DNA from 4 places in the Bradyrhizobium sp. Mp19 genome. Region 3 is predicted to be linked to each of the others. Evidence: predicted binding sites of a transcription regulator. Region 3 holds the regulator's gene; each other region holds the start of a gene.
The links. Region 3 encodes LexA, which represses DNA repair genes until DNA is damaged. Its sites were predicted from a motif close to TGTTCNNNNTGTGTTCNG; they were not measured.
Positions count from the first base shown of each region.

Region 1: QJT82_RS29830 (ATP-dependent Clp protease adaptor ClpS) is a predicted target of LexA. The motif match lies at 2,173-2,190, and genes of this name have one in related genera.
Region 2: dinB (DNA polymerase IV) is a predicted target of LexA. The motif match lies at 1,786-1,803, and genes of this name have one in related genera.
Region 4: uvrA (excinuclease ABC subunit UvrA) is a predicted target of LexA. The motif match lies at 1,523-1,540, and genes of this name have one in related genera.

Region 1 is NZ_JASAUT010000034.1:35,799-39,485, reverse strand. It holds gene QJT82_RS29835 (mechanosensitive ion channel domain-containing protein) at 1-1,904, opposite strand, end outside; gene QJT82_RS29830 (ATP-dependent Clp protease adaptor ClpS) at 2,219-3,687, shown strand, end outside.
Region 2 is NZ_JASAUT010000001.1:398,435-402,121, forward strand. It holds gene QJT82_RS01775 (hypothetical protein) at 1-937, opposite strand, end outside; gene QJT82_RS01780 (hypothetical protein) at 1,175-1,441, opposite strand; gene dinB (DNA polymerase IV) at 1,865-3,112, shown strand; gene QJT82_RS01790 (hypothetical protein) at 3,227-3,436, shown strand; gene pyk (pyruvate kinase) at 3,518-3,687, opposite strand, start outside.
Region 3 is NZ_JASAUT010000053.1:50,002-53,688, reverse strand. It holds gene glp (gephyrin-like molybdotransferase Glp) at 1-957, shown strand, start outside; gene lexA (transcriptional repressor LexA) at 1,201-1,905, shown strand; gene QJT82_RS36170 (hypothetical protein) at 2,163-2,591, shown strand; gene QJT82_RS36165 (hypothetical protein) at 2,737-2,964, shown strand; gene QJT82_RS36160 (ComEC/Rec2 family competence protein) at 2,961-3,687, opposite strand, start outside.
Region 4 is NZ_JASAUT010000013.1:17,681-21,367, reverse strand. It holds gene QJT82_RS16940 (outer membrane beta-barrel protein) at 1-339, shown strand, start outside; gene QJT82_RS16935 (outer membrane beta-barrel protein) at 597-1,256, shown strand; gene uvrA (excinuclease ABC subunit UvrA) at 1,628-3,687, shown strand, end outside.

The sequences.
Region 1 (3,687 bases), on a different contig from region 3:
CGCATGGTGCGGATCGAGACGTTCTCGACCACGCCCGAGAGCCCCGACACCGTGACATTGTCGCCGACCTGCACGGTGTTCTCGATCAAGAGGAACAGCCCGGTGATGAGGTCCTGCACCAGCTTCTGCGAGCCGAAGCCGATCGCGATGCCGACGATGCCGGCGCCGGCGAGCAGCGGCGCGACATTGACGCCGATCTCGCTGAGCGCAGTGAGGCCGACCACCGCGACGATCATGCAGAACAGCGCGGTGCGCAGCATCGGCTGGAAGGTGCGCAGGCGCGCGGCGCGGGCGTAATGCCCGTCGCGCGACAGGGTGTCGATCTGCCGGTCCATCAGCGCGTTGGCGACTTCCCAGATCACGGCCGCGGCCAGCGCGGCAATGCCGATCGTCACCAGCGCCGAGATCAGGCGGCTTCCGATCTGGCCGCCATAGAACCAGACGATGGCGTCGACGCCCCAGACCTCGAGCAGCGCGACGAAGCCAATGAAGGCGATCACCGCCGTGACCACCTTGCGCAGCAGCGGCAGATAGCGGTTGGCGCGGGTCTCGAGCCCGGGGAAGCGCTGGATCAGCTCCGGGCTGATGCGGAAGCCGCGATCGATCAGGCTCAGCACCACCATGGTGACGAGGCGGGTAACCAGGAGCACCGCGATGGTGCCGACGAAATATTGCAGCAGCAGCGAATAGCCGTTGCGGATGTTGAGCGCCCACACCGCCCACAGCGCGAGGTCGAGCGCGATCGCCAGCACATGCCAGAGCGCCGCGAGCCGGTTGCGCGTCCGCGCCGCAAGGCCGGTGCGGTCGGCCGGCGCGCGGATGACGTCGGCGACCTGGCGGCGGCACTGCAGGATGATGACGACAACGAAGAGATGCACCACCAGCATCACGAGCCGGATCAGCGCGGCATAGCCGGCGCGATGCAGCCCGAGCAGCAGCGCGACATTGGCAAAGGCGATACCCGAGACGCCGACGGCAACGATCCGCCGGGCCCAGATTTCGATATAGGCCGCGGTCTCGGCACGGACGCGGAACAGGCCGAACGGCCCCGCCAGCGCGCGCACCGCGCAGATCAAGACGCGCGAGAACACATAGGCGTTGACGACGGCCAGGATCACGAGCCGCGTGGTCGATTGATCGCCGATCTCGGTGCCGAGCAGCGCGGTGGCGATGCCGCCGAACACGACGACCGGCAGCAATTCGAGCAAAAGGCGCCCAAGCACGAAGGGCAGCCGGACCAGCGACTGCCAGGCCCGCGCCAGGCTGAGCCGGCGCCGCTGCAGCTCGGGCGCCGGCGTGACGTCGGCAACCGACGACGGCGGATCGACGCTGGCGAGCGTCTGCACCGGCATGCGCGCGGTCTGCGGCAGCCGCGCTTCCAGGAACGCGACCGGCCGCTTGATCAGGCGGAACACCACCCATTCGGCGGCCAGCGCGCAGCCGAACACCAGCGCCAGCTTCCAGGCGATATCGATCAAGAGGCCATAGGCGACCGGATCATTGGCGGTGCGCACGAACCAGTAATAGAACGCCGGGAAATGCGTCAGCGTGCGCGCGACGTCGGCGACCTCGCGCGACATCTCACCGACCTGCTCGGACACCATCAGCAACAGCTGCGCACCGAGGCTGTCGGCGGTGAGCGGGATCGATGACTGCGGCTGCTCGGGCGCCGGCTGCGCCGCCGCCTGCGGCGAGGCATTGGCGATGGCGCGCAGCGTGTTGATGATCTCGCCACGCTTCTTGTCGTCCTGCAGCGTGTCGAGCGCGCGCTTGGCCTGCTCGGGCGTCAGCGCGTCGCTGGCAACGGGTTGCGGCGGCGCCGGCTTGGCGGCCGGCTGCGCGAACGCGGGAGAGACGAACAAAGTGAAGACGAGAAGCAGCGCAAGGCGAAGTTTGTGCGACACGAGGGCCTCATAAAATAACTGCGCGACCGCAAACCCTTGGGAGGAATCTGCTCTCGCGCTCGCGCCATGTCGGATACTCCTTTTCGCCCCGATGGTGTGTCGGAAGTTTGCCGCTGTGACGGCCATCTCTTGGCATTTGCCGCAACATAATCGTCACAGGCGTTGAGCCGCGTTTACACTTCCAGTGCACGTTCCCGGCCGATCGGCTCACTACACGTCAGGGATGAGACGGCAGAATCTTTCGCTTGACGCGCAGGAGCCGCCGTGATGTTCTTACTTTGTTCTTTTGTTCCCAATTGCGTTTCGGGGGTCTCATGCACGACGTGTTTAGCGACGACGGTCCGGTGCGGCTCTTCATTCACGACGACGACGAGACCCCGCTGGAATTCGTGCAGGATTTGTTGCGCACCGTGTTCGGGAAATCCGAGCAGGAAGCCATCGCATCCGCTGCCTTGATCGAGGCCAAGGGCGCCGTTCCGTGCGGCCCCTATCCGGGACCGGTGGCACGGGCAATCTTCAACTCGGCGAAATGGCTGATCCGCTCGAACGGTCAGCCGTTGATGATCACCACCGAGTCCGCCGACGCCAGCCGGCCCTGCGATCTCTGCGAAGCCCCGAGGGCCGTGACGGAGATTCTGATCCCCGGTACAACTGCGTCGCTGTGCAGCGAATGCCTGCTCGCTGCACGCCGCAGCTCGGAAGAATTGCCGGGCGAGACGTTTCGGTCCGCTTACGTTGCGCTCGACTGGCATTTCGCCGGCGTGCCGCGCAACCTGATCGTGACACGGGCGCGACAGTTTCCGGGCCACATGCGCGCCGACGTTCAGGTCGCGATCGACAAGCTGCTCACCGATCCAATCCATTTCTTCGGCATCCATGAGGAATATCGCTACGAGACGCTCGACTTCGCGGCGCTGATGAAGGCCGGCCGCAATGCGCCGGCGATCGCGCCGCCGCAATATCGCGACGTCGATATCGGCGAGGCCGAGCCGGTGAAATGCCTTGCCAATGGACTGTGGCTGTGCCGAACCGGCGAGCTGCGCTACGCCGTGCTGCTGACGTTCCATCGCGAATATAATCACGAGCCGTCGCTGCGAATCGAGCTTGCGTTGCCCGCCGGGGCGACCGGCAATGCTTTCGTGCAGCGCACCTTCTCCGAGTTGGAGGCCGCCGTGCATGCAGCGCGATCCTATCGCGGCAAGATCCTGTCGCTGGAGGATGGCGCCAACTATCGCGGACGTTCGCGTGGCTTGACCGTGCATCGCCTGCCGACGGTCGCTCGCGATGACGTGATCCTGCCGGACCGGACGCTGCGGCTGCTCGACCGCAACGTGCTCGGTTTTGTCGGGAGCCGCGATCTGTTGCGCGGGCTCGGCCAGTCGACCCGCAAGGGCATCCTGCTCTACGGCCCGCCCGGCACCGGCAAGACCCACACCATCCGCTATCTCGCCACCAACCTGCCAAACCACACAACGCTGATCATCACCGCCGAGCAGGTCGGCCTTCTGGGCGCCTATATGAGTCTTGCCCGGCTGCTGCAGCCGACCATGGTCGTGATCGAGGATGTCGATCTGATCGCACGCGACCGCGAGGACATGGGCGGACCGTGCGAGGAATCCCTGCTCAACAAGCTGCTTAACGAGATGGACGGCCTGAAGGAGGATTGCGACATCCTGTTCGTGCTGACCACCAATCGGCCGGAAGAGCTGGAAGGCGCGCTGGCCGGCCGGCCCGGCCGCATCGACCAGGCCATCGAGGTGCCGCTGCCCGACGAGACCGGACG
Region 2 (3,687 bases), on a different contig from region 3:
GCGCTGCCTTGATGTACTCCCTTATCAACTGAATCTCTTCACGCGAGAGGCTGAGCGCGGCCTGTTCGCCTGCGCCGTCAGTCAGCTTCTTTTCCGCCTCGGCCTTGTTCTGCGCATCTTCCTGCTGGGCGGCATCGCGTTTTGCGACTTCGACCTGTTCGAGTCTGGCGAGGCGTTCCCGCAGCGGCGCGATTTCCCGTCGCAAGACGGCAATGTCCGACTTCAGCGAAGAGAGCTGACCAAGCGCGATCGCGGCGGCAACGCAAGCGACGACCGAGATCAGGCTGAGGCACGCCACCGCCAGCCCCGTCAATCCGCCTCGACGATCGGCACGACGATCCCTGACATCCTCCGCGGATCGCCGTCGCCGCGCGGCGGCGAATTTGGGCTTGATCGTGCCGAGCAAGCTGACCAGACCGGATAGCCGCGAAGCCGTTCGGTTCGTCTCTTGAAACGAGCCGAATGCAGGCGCAGGGATGATCGGAGAGTCCCCCGAGGGGATGTCGGGAGCCGTGGTCGAACGGCCCTCGCCGGATGGCTGGCGGTCGTCGCGGTCATCGGGCGTCATGCCGGGGAGCTCGAGATCAACGCCGTCGGGTTGGTCGATCGCGGTGTCCGCACCTGGATGGCGCGTGTCGGATGCAACAGCGTTCAATCGTTCCGTTTCCTGTTCATTGAGGCCTTGTTCGATGCGCGAGGCTTCAAGCGAGCGCCACAACGAGAGCCCCGAATCGGTGATCTGCAGGCCCGCATCGTTGATCGATGCCCATCCCGATTGGAAGACGTCGGCGTCGCCAAGCTCGGACGGCCGCTTCGACTGCGCGGCTTCATCGCCGGCCGCGATCATGCGCTTGACCTCGCGGCTGACCTCGTCGATCGCGATCCGCTCCCCGGGCCTTGCGGCCAGCACACTCAGGATCGCCAGATTGAACCTCATGCGGCGCCTCGCGATGCCCGATCAACCGGCGGTGCGGCCGTTCCTCTCCCGTCAGGCGACGTGCAAGCCTCAGCGGGGTCGAAGCGGATCAATCATGCCGGCACGGACGTCGGTCAGTCAGGGAGTCGAGCAAGTGTACCGGCTCCCCAAGGGGCAAACAATCCGGCACCAGACCTACGACAGATGGATAAGTCGGCCCGCAAACGCGACGCGTCGGGATCGCGTTCGCTGCGCGCCTCAGAGAAACTCGCGAAGCCTGGAGAGCTCGATCACATGCTCGGGTGACAGCACGTCGGGGACGAGGGGAGGCTGCGACTTGGTCCGGATCTCGTAAAGATGTCGCGTCTTCTCGGGCTTGCCCATGAAATCCCGAATGCATTGGTCGAGCGTTCCGTTGACGACCATATAGGGCGCGCGATCCTCTCGCCTCGCGTTGTTGAGCGAAGGCCATTTGTAAAGGTGGGCCGCAGCTTGGAAGTCCACCTGATGAGATTGGTCGGTCATTGCAAAATATCTAGCCGAAAAAGCCTCACGCGGCAAAGTCGGCCGGCTGATGAGTGAGCCGGTGCGGCAATACGCGCAAGCTGCGTGCGGTCGTCCATCGCAGAAGCCGCCGTCATGCACCCCGAACGATCCGCTGATGTGCCTCGCGTTTGATGCCTCGCAGCAACTCCCGCTTCGATCTCCCGCAGGCCGAGATCGGTGGCGATGGGGCGAGGCCGGCTGAAGGAAGAGCCGGCAGACTCCCTAGCGCGGCACGCGCGCAGTGGCGGCGCGCGTTGACGACCTCACTCGTTCGCGGCGCCAGCGGCCGCGACGACGCGTGCTGGATTGACTCGATTCCAGAATGTTCCTATTTTGTTCTATTGTCAATTTTCACGTCCGGGGACGGGCGGCTTCGGTCAGGTCAGGGATGAACGGGTCGAGATGGCAGCCGCAGCCACCATCCTTCATGCGGACCTCGATGCATTTTACGCATCGGTCGAGCAACTGCTCGAGCCGTCGCTGCGCGGCAAGCCGATCGCCGTCGGGGGCGGGGTTGTGCTGGCGGCGTCCTATGAGGCCAAGGCCTTCGGGGTGCATGGCGGCATGTCGGGGCGAGAAGCGCGCCAACTGTGCCCGCAGCTCGTTTTCGTCGGCGGCCATTTCAGCGATTACCAGCGGCTGGGCGACGCGGCCATCAAGGTGATCGGCGACTTCACGCCGCTGGTCGAGCGAATTTCGATCGACGAGGCGTTTGCGGATGTTGCCGGCTGCACGCACCTGTTCGGAACGCCTGCCGAGATAGCCGCGTCGATCCGGTGGCGCGTGCGCACCGAGCTCGGCCTTCCGATCTCGGTCGGCGTCGCCCGCACCAAGCATCTGGCGAAGATCGCCTCGCAGGTCGCAAAGCCCGACGGACTTGTCGTCGTTGATCCCACCGCCGAGCTAAGCTTTCTTCACGAACTGCCGGTTGAGTTGATGTGGGGGGTAGGGCCGGTCACCAGGACCCGGTTGGACGCGATCGGCGTTGCGACGATCGGTCAGCTCGCCAAACTGTCGGAACGGTCGCTGATGCACTTGCTCGGTCCGGCAGCGGGCGAGAAACTCGCCGCGCTGGCCTGGAATCGCGATCCGCGACAGCTCAAGCCACACCGGCGCGCGCGATCGGCAGGAGCACAATCGGCACTCGGCCGAAAGCCTGCGATCGAGCAAGTCATCCGGCCAACGTTGCTCCATCTCGCCGACCGCGTCGCCACGCGGCTTCGGGCGAAGTCACGGCCTGGACGAACCGTGACGGTGCGCGTCCGCTTCGCCGACCTGAAGTCGGTGACGCGCTCGATGACGCTCGATGCGCCGGTGTGCACGACCATCGTCCTGGCCCGGCTCGCCGAGAATCTGGTGCGCGCTGCCCTTGCCGACCATCCCGGCGAGAAGGTCATCTCGCTGTTGGCGATCTCGGTGTCGCATCTCGAGGAGCATTGGGATCTTGCGCTGGAGCTTCCACTCGGACTGGCGGATGAAGCGCTTCGCCCTGGAAGCCCGACAGGGATGGCCCGCTGGGCGGCGGACCGTGCGATCGACAAGATCCGCGAGCGCTTTGGCTGGGAGGCGATCGGATATGGTTCAGCCGCGCTGGAGGTGGTTCATTCGGTGCCCGATGCGTTTCGCAAGCTTGCCGAGAGAGAGCTCTAGCGCTCGCTGGTTCACGTACCTGTCACTGCATTAAGAAAAGGCAATTTGGAATCGCGCGCTTGTGAGTGGCGACCCCGCACCGCCGGCTTATTTTGAGCCTGCGGAGGGACAGCCATGAAGCACAGCGCCGAACTGATCCAGACGATGCGCGATGCGTTGGATGCGGTCATGACAAGCGTGCCGGCGGATCAATCCGTGTTCGGTCTCAAGGCCGCTGTTGCGGAATGCATCCTGCGAGCCGCAGCTCACGGCCAGACATCGTTCGACGGGCTCGTGACCTCAGCATCCGATCAGCTTCAGTCGATCATCTCGATGCTGACCTAGGCGATCGGGAGGCGTGCGACCATCGCTCGCACCATGCCGCGCGGAGCGCTGATGATGCAATCGCTCGGGCCGACGGTTCTCTCAGGGCAGCGATACGACCCGTAGATTGTTGGTCGTTCCCGCTTGTCCAAAGGGAATGCCGGCAACAACGACCAGCAGATCGCGGCTCGATGCAAACTGCTCTGCATGCGCGAATGCAGTTGCGCGCTCGACCATCTCCTCATAGCTCTGAACGTCGCCGGAAAGCACGC
Region 3 (3,687 bases):
GTCGGCGCCGGCGAGGCGGTGCGGATCTTCACCGGCGGCGTGATCCCCAATGGCGCCGACGCGGTTATCATCCAGGAAGACACCGCCGTCGACGGCGACCACATCACGATCACGGAGGCCGCCAGCGTCGGGCGGCACATCCGCCCGGCCGGGGTCGACTTCCGTGCCGGCGAGGTGCTGCTCAGCGGCGGCAGCCGCCTGTCCGACCGCGCGCTGTCGCTGGCGGCCGCCATGAACTATCCGGAACTTGCGGTGCGCCGCCGCCCGAAGGTCGCGGTGCTGGCGACCGGCGACGAGCTGGTGATGCCGGGCTCGCAACCCGGCCCCGGCCAGATCGTCTATTCCAACGGCTACGCGCTGCGGGCGCTGGCGCGCGCCGAGGGCGCCGAGACCATCGACCTCGGCGTTGCCGCCGACACGGTGGAGGCGACCACGGCCGGCATTCGCCGGGCGCGCGAGGCCGGCGCCGACGTCCTCATCACGACAGGCGGCGCCTCGGTCGGCGACCACGATCTCGTCAAGCGGTCGCTGGAGGCCGAGGGCGTCGACATGACGTTCTGGCGGATTGCGATGCGGCCCGGCAAGCCGATGATGCATGGCCGGCTCGGCGCGATGCGGGTGATCGGCCTGCCCGGCAATCCGGTGTCGTCCTATGTCTGCGCCTTCCTGTTCCTGGTGCCGTTGATTCGGGCGCTGAACGGCCGGAAAGTGATCCATCATCGCCGCACGAGCGCCCTGCTCGGCCGCGACCTCGCCGCCAACGACCAGCGCGAGGACTATCTGCGTGCACGTCTCGAAGCGCGCGAGGACGGGACGCTGATCGCAATGCCGGTGACGCAGCAGGACTCGTCGCTGCTCGGGAATCTCGCTGCGGCACGGGCACTTCTCGTGCGTCCGCCGTTCGCGGCTGCGGCCGTCAAAGGCAGCGAATGCGAGATCCTGACACTGCCCGAATAGGGTTTTTGCGCCCCGCCGCTTGTGCGTTGCCTGATCCGTTCACCGGAAATTAAGTGGTTGCGGAACACATATCGAACATATAGTGTCCGTTCATGATTTGTTTCGAGTACTGGTGTCTACAATCGGGAAGCCGCGTGGAAGCAGGTGCAACGAGCACATGCTCCTGAGGTCAGGCCCCGCCTGCAGGCCCCACCAGAAGAGTCTCGGAATCGAACGACGCTATCAACCGGGGGAATACTCGAGATGCTCACGCGCAAACAGTACGAACTTCTGCGTTTCATCAATGAACGTCTGAAAGAGGCCGGCGTACCGCCCTCCTTCGACGAGATGAAGGATGCGCTCGACCTGCGCTCGAAGTCCGGTATCCACCGCCTGATCACTGCGCTGGAGGAGCGCGGCTTCATCCGCCGCCTGCCGAACCGCGCCCGCGCCATAGAGGTCATCAAGCTGCCCGAACTCTCGGCCGGCGGCGGCAACGGCCGCCGCGGCTTCACGCCCAGCGTCATCGAAGGCACCCTCGGCCGGCGCGCCAGCACGCCGCCGATCGCCGAGGACGACGGCAACCGTCCGGTCGCGGTCCCCGTGATGGGCCGGATCGCCGCCGGTACGCCGATCGAGGCGCTGCAGACCCGCAGCCACACCATCAGCGTGCCGCCCGACATGCTCGGCGCCGGCGAGCACTATGCACTCGAAGTGCGCGGCGACTCGATGGTCGATGCCGGCATCCTCGACGGCGACATGGCGCTGATCCAGCGCAACGACGTCGCCAATACCGGCGACATCGTGGTGGCGCTGATCGACGAGGAGGAAGCCACCCTGAAGCGCTTCCGCCGCCGCGGCGCATCGATCGCGCTCGAGCCGGCCAACACCGCCTATGAAGTGCGCATCCTGCCGCCGAACCGGGTCCGCATCCAGGGCAAGCTGATCGGCCTTTATCGCAAATACTGAATTGCAAATACTTGCGGCGGCCGGGAACGAGCAACACGTCGGATCGTTCCTTGCATGATAGTGTAGCGTACGGCCTGCCCGATGCGCTCCGATACCTCTCGCGCAGCGTCGCGTGTTTGTGATCGGAGGCGGTCTCGGACCAGTCGTACAATCGCCCAGAAACGAGCAGAAGCTCGTTCGCTATCGTCCACTCTGGTAGAGGCCCTAATGCCTCAAGGAGAGGCACGGGTCGCTACCTCGAAATGAGGAGCCATCCGATGTGTGACTATAGTCTGCACGCCGTGGCATCGCGCCCCGCCATTGTCGGAGAGACGCTGATCACGACGACGTTCCGCGGCACGTCGACCCGCGGCTTTGCTTCGGAGAACGATCCCACTGTCGCGGTCTGCATGCTGCCGGGCACCGAGCTCGCTTTCGCCGAGAACGTTCGCTACGACAGCCGCTGGATCTGGACCAAGACGCTGAACTATCGCGTCGGCGTGTTCAACGAAGTCGAGCCCGACGTGCCCGATCGGCATCATGATGCGGTCGAATTCCCCGACGGCAGCCATGTGCTGGTGACCCAGCTGGTCGAGGGACAGCGCGTCAGCGTGCTGCAATTGCCGGCGCTGCATCCGCCGGTCGAGCAGAAGCCGAAGGTTGTGGAGCGGCGGCCCTCCGCATTCGCAACGCTGTTCTTGGGTTGAGCGCATCGTCGCCGCGGAATGAGCTGTTCGGCGGCGGATGACCTAAGCAATTTCGGGCGACCCCGGACTCCCGCTTCCGGGGCGCAGGAGGAGGTTTGCGTCGGCCGGCGCCTTGGCGCATCATCGGGCACGGAGGACGTGCGCGGTGGTCGATAAGGTCACATGGCAAAAGGCTGGACGCGTCACGGAACCGGGCCGCTACATGTTCCGGTTCGGTTGGCTGACGGTGACGGCCGACGACCTGAAAGTCTGGGAGCAATTTCCCGAGGCTTCCTTTACCCTCGTCAAGAAGCCCGACGCCGGCCCCGATTCCGACGAATACCATCTCGGCCTGTTCGAGCTGCCGAGCGGCCCCTCACCGGACCACCGCTAATCATCGCCCTGCAGATCGGTCTCGGCCGGCGTCGCGTCCACGGCGGGCCGCGGCGCGGCGGCCGGCGCGCGCAGCGTCGTCTCGCTCTCGCCGTCGCCCGGAACCGCCGGCGACCACGGCCGGTCGATCCCGCCGGGCTTCACCGCATCGACGGCGTAGCCGTCGCTGATCCGTCGCAGCACCAGCGCGCCGTGGCGGCGCAGCCGCTCGGCATCGATTACCGATGCCCCGCAGCCCTGCGGCGCCGGCCGCGCCGTCACGATCAGGCCTGCGCGCTCGCAGTCGTCCGCCAGCGCCTCTGGCCGGGTCGCGAGTGCGACGAAGGCGCCGCCAGGTCCCCGGGTCACGCAGCCGCCGGCATCGCAGGAGACGCCCTCGCCGAGCGACGCATCGGTGGCGGTCCGCGCGTCGGCGTCCGCCGCCAACCACTCCTTGACCAGGAACGCATCCTTGGCGCTGTGCATCAAATGCAGCCGCCCGTCACCGCCACGCACCGCGACGTTGCGGCCGTCACCGGAGATCAGCACGTCCGGCTGCGGCACCCTGAGCGCCCAAACCGAGGCCATCACCAGCAGCACGGCGCCAGACCAACGCAGCGGCGTGCGCAGCAGCCCGAGCAGGATGATGCCGGCACTCGCTGCGATCAGCGGCCCGATGCCGAACGCCGCCATGCGGCCGACCGCGCCCGGGAGTGCGGCGACCCATTGCGTCACCAGGATCATC
Region 4 (3,687 bases), on a different contig from region 3:
ATCGGTTATGCCGTCAACAACGTGCTGCTCTACGCCAAGGGCGGCGCGGCGCTGACCGACAACCGCTTCAACACCTACTTCACCCCGACCGGCGTGCTGGTCGGCAGCGCAAGCGACACCCGCTGGGGCGGCACCGTCGGCGCCGGCATCGAAGTTGGCTTCGCGCCGAACTGGACCGCGGGCATCGAATACGACCACCTGTTCATGCAGGACAAGACCTACAACCTGATCGCCCCCAACGGCACGCTGAACAGCACCATCCGTGATCGCCAAGACGTCGACCTCGTCACCGTCCGCGTGAACTACAAGTGGGGTGGCCCGGTCGTTGCGCGCTACTGAACGCGCGAAGCCGATTGATCCAGACGAAAGGCCGGCCTCGCGCCGGCCTTTTTGTTTGTGCGCCGGCTTTTCGTTGCGTGTGCGCGTGCGCCTCACCGCGGCCGTTTTCGGTGCGTTGTGGTTTCGCGGATACACAACTTCCGGCATTTCTCTGTAGAAGCACCGGCACGTCACGCGACACTGCTGTGACGCTCTCTTCAAAAGTTTGAAGGGACAACAAGAAAATGGGCAAGAAAAACGGGACTCGGACTTTGAAAATGAGGACTGTTTTGCTGGCATCGGCCGGCATGCTTGTACTGAACGCTTTTGCACCGGCGATGGCCGCCGACATGGCGGCTCGCGCCCCCTACGTGAAGGCTCCGCCGCCGGCCGCGATCTACAACTGGACCGGCTTCTACGTCGGTGGCTTCGGCGGCTACGCCAGCGAGAACTCCGGCACCCCGAGCATGGAAGGCGGCTTCGGCGGCGGCACCATCGGCTACAACTGGCAGGCCGGCAACATCGTGTACGGCCTCGAGGTCGACGCTGCAGGCGCTGACATCGACGCGTCGGTCTCCGCCCTTGGCGTCACGGCCCGCAGCAAGATCGACTCGCTCGGCACCGTGCGCGGCCGCCTCGGCTTCGCCGTCGACAAGGTGCTGTTCTATGGCACCGGCGGCTACGCCTGGGCCAACAACGAGGTCAGCGTCACCGCGCTCGGCGTGACCGCCTCGCAGAGCAACTTCCACTCCGGCTGGACCGTCGGCGCCGGCGTCGAGGCGTTCATCGCCCCGCAGTGGTCGATCAAGGGCGAATACCTGTATCGCAGCCTCGACAGCGAGAACTATTTCGGCGTGCCGTCCGGTACGCTCGAACTGCACAGCGCCCAGTTCGGCGTGAACTATCACTTCGGCGGCCCGATCGTCGCCAAGTACTGATCCAGGTACTAAGCGAATTGCTGACCGCCATTCGCGGTCAGATCGCACCGAAAGGCCGGCCTCGCGCCGGCCTTTTTGCGTAAGAGCGTTTCGAGCGAAGTGGATTCCGGTTCGCGTCAAGAAAACGCGTCAAAGCAGGAATCTGGAGCCCCCGTTCCGATTCTATCGGAACGGGAAGGCTCTAGAGGAACCGGCGCTGCTGACGGCTGCTGCCATCAGGCAAACTATCCGTTGATGGACGCGACTCAGCACTGGAAATTGTCGACCGTTCTTCCTACGTTCCAGTCTTCACACCCCATCGGCGCAAGGTCCCGGCATCACCGGCGATGCGCGCCCAAAAGGCGCCCAAGCATGCGCCCGGAACTGTCGCTATGGATGAAGTGCTCAAGGCGAAGCGCCAACAGAACGCCGGCTCCTCATCGCGCGCCATCACGATCCGTGGCGCGCGCGAACACAATCTGAAGAACATCGACGTCGAGATTCCCCGCGACAAGCTCGTGGTGTTCACCGGCCTGTCTGGCTCCGGCAAGTCGTCGCTCGCGTTCGACACCATCTATGCCGAGGGCCAGCGCCGCTACGTCGAATCGCTGTCGGCCTATGCGCGCCAGTTCCTCGAGATGATGCAGAAACCGGATGTTGACCAGATCGACGGCCTGTCGCCGGCGATCTCGATCGAGCAGAAGACCACATCGAAGAACCCGCGCTCGACCGTCGGCACCGTCACCGAGATCTACGACTACATGCGCCTGCTGTGGGCCCGCGTCGGCGTGCCCTATTCGCCGGCCACCGGCCTGCCGATCGAGAGCCAGATCGTCTCGCAGATGGTCGACCGCGTGCTGGCGCTGCCGGAAGGCACCCGCCTCTACCTGCTGGCGCCGGTCGTGCGCGGCCGCAAGGGCGAGTACAAGAAGGAGCTCGCCGAGTATCTCAAGAAGGGCTTTCAGCGCGTCAAGATCGACGGCACCTTCTACGAACTGTCCGAGGCGCCCGCGCTCGACAAGAAATTCCCGCACGACATCGACGTCGTGGTCGACCGCATCGTGGTGCGTCCCGACCTCGCGCAGCGCCTCGCGGAAAGCTTTGAGACTGCGCTGAAGCTCGCCGAGGGCCTCGCCGTGATCGAATACGCCGATGCGCCGGCGGCGGCCGCCCAGGACGACAAGAAAGAGGACAAGAAGAAGACCGCGAAGATCCATGACAAGAGCGGGCCCGAGCGCATCCTGTTCTCGGAGAAGTTCGCCTGTCCGGTCTCCGGCTTCACGATCCCCGAGATCGAGCCGCGCCTGTTCTCGTTCAACAACCCCTATGGTGCCTGCCCGGCCTGCGGCGGCCTCGGCGTCGAGCAGCATATCGACGAGGATCTGGTCATCCCCGACAAGGAGCTGACCTTGCGCAAGGGCGCGATCGCGCCCTGGGCGAAATCGTCCTCGCCCTATTACATCCAGACCCTGACCGCGCTCGGCAAGCACTACAAGTTCACGCTCGACACCAAGTGGAAGGACCTGACCAAGAAGGTCCAGAACGCGCTGCTGCACGGCTCCGGCGACGACGAGATCAAGTTCTCCTATGAGGACGGCGTCCGCTCCTACGACACCAAGAAGCCGTTCGAGGGCGTCATCACCAACATCAACCGCCGCTACCGCGAGACCGAGAGCGAGTGGGCGCGTGAGGAGCTCGGCAAGTATTTCTCCGACGTACCCTGCGCCGGCTGCAACGGCCACCGGCTGAAGCCTGAGGCGCTGTGCGTCAAGATCGGCGGCAAGCACATCGGCGAGATCTCGGAGCTCTCGGTGAAGCGCGCCGGCGAATGGTTCGAGACGGTGCCGGAGGCGCTGAACGCGCAGCAGAACGAGATCGCGACACGCATCCTGAAGGAGATCCGCGAGCGCCTGACCTTCCTGCTCGACGTCGGCCTGAACTACCTGACGCTGTCGCGCTCGTCCGGCACGCTGTCCGGCGGCGAGAGCCAGCGCATCCGCCTCGCCTCGCAGATCGGCTCCGGCCTCACCGGCGTGCTCTACGTGCTGGACGAGCCGTCGATCGGCCTGCACCAGCGCGACAATGCCCGGCTGCTCGACACGCTGAAGCGGCTGCGCGACCTCGGCAACACCGTGGTCGTGGTCGAGCATGACGAGGACGCCATCCGCCTCGCCGATTACGTGCTCGATATCGGGCCCGGCGCCGGCATGCATGGCGGCCACATCGTCGCCGAGGGCACGCCCGACCAGATCATGCGCAACCCGAAATCGCTGACCGGCAAGTATCTGACCGGCGAGCTTTCGGTTCCCGTGCCCGACCGGCGGCCACCGAACCACCGGCGCACCATCAAGGTCGTCAACGCCCGCGGCAATAACCTCAAGAACGTCTCCGCCGAGATTCCGCTCGGCCTGTTCACCTGCGTCACCGGCGTCTCCGGCGGCGGCAAGTCGAC